DNA from 3 places in the Neorhizobium descurainiae genome. Region 1 is predicted to be linked to each of the others. Evidence: predicted binding sites of a transcription regulator. Region 1 holds the regulator's gene; each other region holds the start of a gene.
The links. Region 1 encodes PhoB, which activates phosphate uptake and scavenging genes when phosphate is short. Its sites were predicted from a motif close to TGTCATNNANCTGTCAT; they were not measured.
Positions count from the first base shown of each region.

Region 2: the regulator PhoB is predicted to act here: its motif matches at 1,322-1,338, upstream of ACMGE0_RS03035 (YdcH family protein).
Region 3: the regulator PhoB is predicted to act here: its motif matches at 2,030-2,046, upstream of ACMGE0_RS19150 (NAD-glutamate dehydrogenase).

Region 1 is NZ_JBLFFK010000018.1:114,613-117,884, forward strand. It holds gene ACMGE0_RS25130 (GcrA family cell cycle regulator) at 31-564, shown strand; gene ACMGE0_RS25135 (PACE efflux transporter) at 751-1,185, shown strand; gene phoB (phosphate regulon transcriptional regulator PhoB) at 1,205-1,888, opposite strand; gene phoU (phosphate signaling complex protein PhoU) at 1,915-2,628, opposite strand; gene pstB (phosphate ABC transporter ATP-binding protein PstB) at 2,672-3,272, opposite strand, start outside.
Region 2 is NZ_JBLFFK010000001.1:652,259-655,530, forward strand. It holds gene ACMGE0_RS03020 (5-(carboxyamino)imidazole ribonucleotide synthase) at 1-459, opposite strand, end outside; gene purE (5-(carboxyamino)imidazole ribonucleotide mutase) at 456-953, opposite strand; gene ACMGE0_RS03030 (YdcH family protein) at 965-1,168, opposite strand; gene ACMGE0_RS03035 (YdcH family protein) at 1,401-1,577, shown strand; gene ACMGE0_RS03040 (ArsR/SmtB family transcription factor) at 1,692-1,952, opposite strand; gene ACMGE0_RS03045 (sulfite exporter TauE/SafE family protein) at 2,067-2,837, opposite strand; gene ACMGE0_RS03050 (thiamine phosphate synthase) at 2,949-3,272, shown strand, end outside.
Region 3 is NZ_JBLFFK010000011.1:94,245-97,516, forward strand. It holds gene ACMGE0_RS19150 (NAD-glutamate dehydrogenase) at 1-1,925, opposite strand, end outside; gene pdxY (pyridoxal kinase PdxY) at 2,099-2,974, shown strand; gene ACMGE0_RS19160 (carbonic anhydrase) at 3,055-3,272, shown strand, end outside.

The sequences.
Region 1 (3,272 bases):
GCCTGCAACGTTCAAAGGCGGAGAACGGGCATGAACTGGACAGACGAGCGCGTCGAAAAACTCAAAAGATTGTGGTCGGAAGGCTTGAGCGCCAGCCAGATCGCCGCACAACTCGGAGGCGTGAGCCGCAATGCCGTGATCGGCAAGGTGCACCGCCTCAGCCTGCCGGGCCGGGCAAAGGCCGGCGGCACCATGGCCACGGGCCGTTCGGCGGCCAAGCGGACCACGTCGGCGCCCCGGGCTCCGAACTATGCGTCGCGTGTCGCCACCCGGACCGTCGCCCGCGCAGTCGGCGCGACCCTTCTCAAGGAAGAGATCGAAGTCGAGGCTTTCGAGGAGATGGAATATCGTCCGGCCGCCAATGTGGTGGTGCCTATCTCCCGTCGCCTCGCCCTGACCGAGCTCACCGAGCGCACCTGCAAGTGGCCCGTCGGCGACCCGCTCAAGGAAGATTTTCACTTCTGCGGCTGCGACTCCCCGGACAACTCGCCCTATTGCGGCTACCACACGCGGCTTGCCTACCAGCCGGTGCACGAGCGCCGCAGGGCCGCCGCCCGGGCCTGAGAAGAGCACGGCAGGACGATGCATTGAAAGCGGGCCCCGGCCCGCTTTTTTCCTGCGTATGGCAGCTATGCCGCGCCGAGGCTTGCCGAACGGCGCGAAAACACCTATCTCATTGCGGCGAGGACGACCTCCCCCATACCGGGCACAATGTCGGGACGACCCGAGGCTTTATTCTTGGGTTAAGAAATGCGCTCGACACGTGATCGTATCCGCCACGCCATCAGCTTCGAAGTCATCGCGCTTCTCATCGTCACGCCGCTCGGGGCGCTTGCCTTCGGCAAGCCGGTTTCCGACATCGGCGTCATCGCGATCGGCGGCGCGACGATCGCGACCGGCTGGAATTATCTCTACAACCTCGGCTTCGACCATCTGATGCGGCGGCTGACCGGTGGCACGCAGAAGACGCCGGCAATACGCGTGGGCCATGCCGTCCTTTTCGAGGTGGGCCTGCTCATCGTGCTTCTGCCGTTCGTCGCCTGGTATCTCGGCATCAGCCTGTGGGAAGCGCTGATCATGGACGTGGCTTTTGCCGTCTTCTACGTCTTCTATGCCTTCATCTTCAACTGGGGCTATGACCGGCTGTTTCCGCTGCCGGAATGGCAGGAGGCGGAGGCGCGCTGACGCGCGCCTCTTTCGGCAGTCAGGATTCCATCGAATAACCGGCCCCACGGACGGTGCGGATGACGTCCTGCATGTTGGAGAAGTTCAGCGCCTTGCGCAGGCGTCCCACATGCACGTCGACGGTGCGCTCGTCGACATAGATGTCGTGGCCCCAGACGCCATCCAAAAGCTGCGAACGGGAGAAGACCCGGCCGGGCGACGCCATCAGGAACTCCAGCAGGCGGAATTCCGTCGGGCCGAGGCGGACTTCACGGCTCTTGCGATGCACGCGATGGGTCTCGCGGTCGAGCTCGATGTCGCCGCAGCGCAGAACGCTGGAGAGCACTTCCGGGCGGGCGCGCCGCAGCATGGCTTTGACACGGGCCATCAGTTCCGGCGTCGAGAAGGGCTTGACCACATAGTCGTCCGCCCCCGTGGCCAGGCCACGGACGCGCTCGCTCTCTTCGCCGCGGGCGGTCAGCATGATGATCGGCAGGCGCTCCGTTTCGGGGCGCATGCGCAGACGCCGGCAAAGTTCGATGCCGGAAACGCCGGGCAGCATCCAGTCGAGGATCAGAAGATCCGGCGTGCGCTCCTGAAGCCTTATCTCGGCCTCATCCCCACGCAGGATCGTCTCGACGTCGTAACCTTCAGCTTCGAGATTGTAGCGAAGAAGCACGCTCAGCGCTTCCTCATCCTCCACGACAGCGATTTTTGGCAGCATTCTCACTCTGCTCCGTCAGCATTCCGTCATTCGGTGATCGCGCCGAGGGTGTTCGACGTGTCGTCCTTGGGACGCTCGCCTTCCGGCTGGGCACCCGTCGTCATGTAGTAGATCGTCTCGGCTATGTTGGTAGCATGGTCGCCGATGCGCTCGATGTTCTTGGCGCAGAACAGGAGATGGGTGCAGGTGGTGATGTTGCGCGGATCCTCCATCATGTAGGTGAGGAGCTCGCGGAACAGCGACGTGTACATCGCGTCGATTTCCTCGTCGCGGATGCGGATCGCCTCGGCCTTCTCGGCGGAACGGCTCGCATAGACGTCGAGCACTTCCTTGAGCTGCACGAGCGCGAGATCGGAAAGGTGCTCGATGCCGCGTGCAAGCTTGCGCGGCACGCCGGTGCCCTGAACCGCGATGACCCGCTTGGCGGTGTTCTTGCCGAGATCGCCGACGCGTTCCAGATCGCCGGCGATGCGAAGGGTGCCGACGATCTCGCGAAGGTCGGACGCCATGGGCTGGCGCTTGGCGATCGTGACGATCGCCTTGTCCTGGATCTCGCGCTCGGCGTGGTCCAGGATCACGTCGTCGGAGATGACCTTCTGGGCGAGCGCAGAGTCGGAGTTCACAAGCGCGCGCACGGCATCCGAGCACATCTGCTCGGCCAGGCCGCCCATTTCGGAAATGCGGCGGCTCAGATATTTCAGTTCATCGTCGTAGGCCGACAGGATATGGGTCGATGCCATCTTCTAATCCTCGAAATTGGTGTCAGGCGGCACAGTCGGCTGATCAGCCGAAACGACCCATGATGTAATCCTGGGTACGCTGGTCGTCCGGGTTGGTGAACATCTTGTCCGTGTCGTTCTCCTCGACCAGCTGGCCGAGATGGAACATGGCGGTGCGCTGGGACACGCGGGCGGCCTGCTGCATCGAATGCGTCACGATGACGATCGTGTAGTTGGCGCGCAGTTCGTGGATGAGTTCCTCGACCTTGGCGGTGGCGATCGGATCGAGCGCCGAACAGGGTTCGTCCATCAGGATGACTTCCGGCGACACGGCGACCGCGCGGGCGATGCACAGACGCTGCTGCTGGCCGCCGGAAAGGCCGGTGCCGGATTCCAGCAGCCGGTCCTTCACTTCGGTCCAAAGGCCGGCGCGCTGAAGGCTGGCCTCGACGATCTGGTCCATGTCGGCCTTGTTCCTGGCCAGCCCGTGGATGCGCGGGCCATAGGCGATGTTCTCGTAGATCGATTTCGGGAACGGGTTCGGCTTCTGGAAGACCATGCCGACGCGGGCGCGCAGCTCGACGACGTCGATCTGCGGATCGTAGATATCGTCCGTATCGAGGGTGATCTTGCCGGTGACGCGGCAGTTCTCGATCGTGTCGTTC
Region 2 (3,272 bases), on a different contig from region 1:
CTGCCCCTTGCCGTCGTAACCCATCCGGCGGGTCTTGAGCACCCCTTTGCCGCCGAAATCGGCGAGCGCCTTTTCGAGGTCCGCCTGGCTGTCGACGGCATGGAATTTCGCGGTCTCGATGCCGCAGGCATTGAGGAAGCGCTTCTCCGTCAGGCGGTCCTGCGCGACGTCGAGGGCTTTTGCGGGCGGATGGACGGGAACGGAGCGCTGCAGCGCCTCGGCGGCGGCGACCGGCACGTTCTCGAATTCGTAGGTCACGACGTCCACCCGGCCGGCGAGTTCGGCGAGCGCTGCCGGATCGTCATAGGCTGCGACGATCTGTTCGTTCGCGACCTGTGCGGCCGGACAGTCCGCCTGCGGCTCCAGGATGATCGTGCGGAAACCCAGCCGGGCTGCGGCAATGGCCAGCATGCGGCCGAGCTGTCCGCCGCCGATAATGCCGATCGTGCGGACTGTCATGGGGCCTCGTCCATCGGGTAGTCGGCGACGGCGGCCGTCTGGCGGGCGCGCCATTCGTCCAGCCGGTCGGCTATCTCGTCGTCGTTCAGCGCCAGCACAGCCGCGGCGAGCAGGGCCGCGTTGATGGCGCCGGCCTTGCCGATCGCCAGCGTGCCGACGGGGATGCCGGCCGGCATCTGGACGATCGACAGCAGGCTGTCCTGGCCGGAGAGGGCTTTCGACTGCACCGGCACGCCGAAGACCGGCAATGGCGTCACGGCAGCGGTCATCCCGGGAAGGTGCGCGGCACCGCCGGCGCCGGCGATGATGACCTGGAAGCCTTCGGCGCGGGCGCCCCTGGCGAATTCCATCATCCGCTCGGGTGTGCGGTGCGCCGAGATGATGCGCGCCTCGTAATCGATCTCGAGCGCATCCAGCGTATCGGCGGCGTTCTTCATGGTCTCCCAGTCGGACTGGCTGCCCATGATGATGGCGACGGCGGGTCTTTCGGCCATATCGGTAACCCTCACGCGATGATATCGGGGATGATCTGGTCCTCAAGCTGGCTCATCTTGTCCTTGATCGCCAGCTTCTTCTTCTTCATGCGCTGAACCCTCAGCGCATCGCAACCGACCTGGATCATGGCGTTGATGGCGGCGTCGTAATCCTCGTGCTCCTGACGGAGCTTCGCGAGCGCCAGCCGGATATCCGCCTGTTCCTGATCAGCCATATTCGGTCCCCATTCTCACGCCCGGCCATATCAGCGGTCGCCGGCAATGTCCGCAAGCCTCTACCACCAAACCGCGTTAACTGGAAGTTAGCTCATGTCACGAATTTGCCCTGTTCAAACCATGATTTCTCCTTCGACAAACGCGGCCGATCGTGTCACACTTCCGTCGTAAACCTGAAGCCTCGGCCAAGGGTAAAGGCCGGGGCAGGTGACCAAGGAAGGAACATGCCACATGACCGTCCAGGCTCATATCGCATCGCTTGAAAAGAAGCACGGCGCCCTGGAGGAGGAGCTCCAAGCCATTCTCGCGTCCCCCTCCGCCGACGACCGTGAAATCGCCGAACTCAAGCGTCGCAAGCTGCGCATCAAAGACGAAATGCAACGGCTAAAAGCCTCTACGCGTCACTAATCTCAAAACGGAGAACAAGGCCGCCCGCCTGGAGTAGATCACAGTGAAAGGCGATCCGTAAGGCGGCAAAAACCAATCCAGAAATCACATGAGGTTCTGGTCGTGGTTCAAGGGTCACGACCAGAACTGATCGAGCCACAGGTTGAGCCTGTCGAAGCCCTTCGCGTTAACGGAATAGATGCGCCGGGTACCTTCCGCCGTCACCGTCACGAGATTGCTGTCGAGCAGGGCTTTCAGATGCTGCGATACGGCCGGCCGGCTGATCGGCAGACCCTGGGCGAGTTCGTTGACGGTTTTCGGCGCGCGCCGCAATTCTTCCAGCAGATAGCGCCGGTTCGGATCCGCGATGGCTGCGAAGGGGTCAACGGTCGTCATGCACCGAACTTACGGTAAACGCCTGTTAACGGCAAGATTTATTGTGCGTTGCAACAATTTCCATTGCCTTATTTTGCGTTGCTTTTTTAGCGGGTGCGCGAGTGCGGCGCGCGATCAGAAGGGCAGGCCATCCCAGAGCAGCTTCAGGCCGGCGAGGAAGGCCAGCCCATAGGTCATGGGATAGAAGATTTCCGATCTCAGGTGCTTGACGATCGCGGCGCCCAGCATGGTGGCGACGAGGGCCACCGGCAGGAGCGTCATGGAGATCGTCAGGTTTTCGCGGTCCAGCGCGCCCAGGAAGAAATAGGGAATGACCTTCACCGCATTGACGATCGCGAAGAAGCGGATGCTGGCGCCGGTATAGGATTTCGGGTCGAGCCGCATCGGCAGGACGTAGATCTGGAAGGGCGGTCCGCCGGCATGGGCGACGAAGCTTGCATAACCGGACAGCGCGCCCCAGAAGGTGGCGGCCACGGGACGATGCGGCAAAGGTGCCGCGAATCTATCCGAACGGGGGCCGTAGACCTGCCAGAAATAACGGACCGTGAAGAGAATGGTCGCGGTGGCGATGACGAGGCGGAGCGCGTCGTCGGAAACGTAAGCCGAAGTCGCCCAGCCGAGCGCGATCCCGATGATGCCGCCCGGCAGGATCATCAGAAGCGTCTTGCGGTCGTTGTGGTTGCGCCAGGACCAGAGCGCGACGATATCCATGACGATCAGGATCGGCAGGAAGATCGCCGCCGCCTTGACGGGATCGACCGCCATCGACATGAGCGGCACGCCGAGAAGTCCGATCGCGCCGCCGATGCCGCCTTTCGAGAGGCCGACGAGGAGGACGGCCGGAATGGCGGCTGCGAAAAAGGCGAGGCTGAGCGTATCGGGCATGGAAAGTTCGATCAGGCGGGGCGGTTGATCCTTCGGTCGGTCCGGTCTATCGAATTTGCGGATAGAAGACGAGTGCGGATTTCGAAAGCATCCGCCTGACAGGACAAAATAATGACCGGACCGGAAGACCGCTGCCGCCTCGTACTGATCGTGCCGGAGGGCGAAGACGCCGCGGAGGTGGCAAAGCAGCTCGAAGAGGCGCTTTCGGGCGGCGACGTCGCCTCCGTGATCCTGCCGCAATACGGCCTCGACGATCAGGCGTTCCAGAAACGGGCGGAAATCCTGGTGCCGATCATCCAGACGGCGGGTGCCGCGGCCTTGATCGCCGGCGACAGCCGCGTCGCGGGCCGGGTCAAGGCCGACGGGCTGCATCTCGCGGGCTCGCCGGCGGAGCTTGAAGAAGCGATCGGGAAATTCGCGCCGAAGCTGATCGTC
Region 3 (3,272 bases), on a different contig from region 1:
GCGGAGAGGCCGGCGAGCAGGACGAGGCGGTTGAAACCGTCATTGTCGATCAGCCCGTGGAAGGCGGAAAGGAAGGCCTCTTCGAGCAGCGGTCCCTCGCGGGAAAGGTCGATCCCGCGCCCATCATCGAGCTGCAGTTCCATGTCGTGCAGCACGACGAGCCTGTTTTCCGCACCCACATGGATTTCAAACGTCTGTTCGCTGACGACATGGAAGCCAAGATTCTCGAGAAGCGGCACGCGGCGGGAAAGCGAGAGATGCCGGTCCTTGTGGAAGATCTTCAGAGATACGATGTTCGCGGCGTCGATCGGGCGCCGGTAAAAGGCGATGCGGATCGTCTCGCCGGCCGCGCAAGCCGCGATATCGGCCAAGTCGGCGAAAGTCTCCTCGGGCGAAAAGGTTTCCTGGAAGGCCTGCGTGACGGAGAGGCGGGGACCTTCCTTCGCGAGCGCTGCGAAGCGCTCTTCCCACGGCGTGGCGATCAGGCGGATCGTCTCTTCCAGCTTTGCCTGCGGGATACGCGGCGTCTTGCCGCCGCGCCGGCCGATGATCATATGGACGCGCGCGACACCGCCTTCCGGGAAGGCCGGGTAATAGGCGGAGACGTGGCCGTCATAGACCTCGGACAGATAATCGCCGACCTTCTCGCGGACGTCGGAGTTGTAATCCTCGCGCGGCACATAGACGATGACGGACACGAAACGGTCGAAATGGTCGATGCGCGGCAAGACGCGGACGCGCGGACGCTCGCTGAGTTCCATGATCTGCTCGCAGAAGCGGGCAAGGAGATCGACCTCGATCTGGAAAAGATCGTCGCGCGGATAGGATTCCAGGGTGTTTTCCAGCATACGGCCGGAATGGCTGTCGGGGTCGAAGCCGAAATATTCCTCGATCCGGGCGACCTTGGCCCGCAACAGCGGAATCTCCCGGACGGAATGGGTATAGGCCGTCGCGGTGAAAAGGCCGACGATGCGCAGCTCGCCGACGACCTCGCCCTTCTCGTCGAAGCGCTTGACGCCCACATAATCCATATAGGCACGGCGGTGGACGACGGATTTCACATTCGCCTTGGTGACGATGAGGAAATCCGGCCCGTCGAGGAATTCCAGGATTTCCGGCGTGGTCATCACCGCGTCCTTGCCCTGGCGCAGCACCAGCACGTCCGGATCGGAGAGGATGCCGAGGCCCCGGCCCTTGCCGCGCTCGACCTTCGCCTCCGGGCCCCTGCCGGAATAGACATATTCGCGCATGCCGAGGAAGGTGAAATTGTCGTCGCGCAGCCAATCGAGGAATGCGAGCGCCTCGTCGCGATCGGTCTTCCGGCGGCTAGACGAGTTGCTGAGCTGTCCCGCGGCACCGTCGAGCACGTCCAGCATCGACGCCCAATCGGTGATCGCCAGATGCACCTGATCGAGGATGAAGCGAATGCGTTCGACCAGCGATGCGGCCTGTTCTTCCGTCAGCGGCGCGATATGGATCTGGATCAGGCTCACATGATGAGCCGGATTCCCCGGCTGCTCGTTGGAGCGCAGCACCGGCTCCTTCCCCGGCTCCAGGTTGAGGATCGGGTGGACCGCCATCAAGAGGTCGCGATGGGTGGCGGCCACCTCGCCCATGATCGAGTCGAAGAGGAAAGGCATGTTCCGGTCAACGACCGTCAATACGGAGACCGGTATGCCGTTCGGTTCGATGCCGGATACGGTTTTCACCGTGATATCCGCTCTGATCCGCGTCCAGGCGTTCAGCCGTTCTGCCGCATGCGTGGCCGAGCGGGCCAGCATTTCGGGGGTATAGTTTTCGAGGTCGTCATTGCTTGCCCGGCTGAACAGGATGAGCGGGTCGAGATGCGGTCCCTTGCTCGCGGCGGCGATCTTGCGCGCGCTTTCGATCTGCTTTTCCCGCTTCAGATTCTGCCTGGCGGCCATGCCCCTCTCTCCTTTTCAGTTCAAACACCGAACGATTTCATTCCATGTCATCATGCTGCAACGTGGCCGATCCATGTCGGCCCCGATAGACGTTTCATTCTTCCATGAAGCCTTGTTGACATGACAGGGCGAAGAAACCATCAACAGGGCCATAGAAGCCGGAAGCCAGATCCATGCAGGATACCACCAGCAATGCCGTCATCGTCATCTCCAGCCATGTCATCCGCGGTTCGGTCGGCAATCGCGCCGCCGTCTTCGCGCTGGAAACGCTTGGGTTTCCCGTCTGGGCAATGCCGACCGTCGTGCTTCCCTGGCATCCCGGTCACGGCCCCTCCACGCGGCTGACCTTCCCCGAATCAGATTTCGACAAGGCTATAGACGATCTCATCCGCGCGCCATGGCTCGGCGAGGTGAAGGCGGTGCTGACCGGCTATTTCGGCAATGCGGCCCAGCCGCGTTCCGTCGCACGGCTTGTCCGGGCACTGAAGGAAAAGAACCCGGACCTCCTCTATGTCTGCGACCCGGTGATGGGCGATCTCGGCGGGCTTTACATTCCTCAGGCCACCGCGGAGGCGATCCGGGACGAACTGATCCCGCTCGCGACCATCGCGACGCCGAACCGTTACGAACTCGCCTGGCTGTCCGGCGCGCCGCTTGAAACCAACAATGCGATCATGGACGCAGCGGTCGCGCTCGGCCCGCCGCGTATCCTGGTGACGTCGGCGGTGCCGATGATGGCCGGCGGGACCGGCAACCTCTACCTGACCGGCAAGCACGCGCTGCTTGCCGAGCACCGGCTGATCGACAATCCGCCGAACGGCCTCGGCGACCTTCTGGGTGCGCTCTTTCTCGGCCGTATTCTTGCCGGCATGGACGAGGAAAAGGCCCTGCAGCTTGCAACCGCCAGCGTCTTCGAGATTCTCGCCCGTACGGCAAAGCGGGGAGGCGACGAGCTGACGCTCGAAACCGATGCATCCAGCCTCTCCACACCTATGGCGATGGTGCAGATGCGCCGGCTCGTGCATCCCTTGCAGAGGGGTAAGCGCTAAGGTTCAGCGCGGCCGGCACGGATCTTCGCGATGCACAATGACCGTTGATCTTCGCAGAGCGGCACGATAATGCTTGTCCCATGACGGACTTTCCAGCCAAACTTCTGGCGGGCTACCGCAACTTCATGAACGGGCGCTACAGCGACGAACGCGAGCGTTACCGCGTGCTGGCGGAGACCGGGCAGAAACCCCATACCCTGCTCATCGCCTGCTGCGATTCTCGTTCCGCTCCCGAAACGATATTCGACTGCGGCCCCGGCGAGCTCTTCGTGGTGCGCAACGTCGCCAACATGGTGCC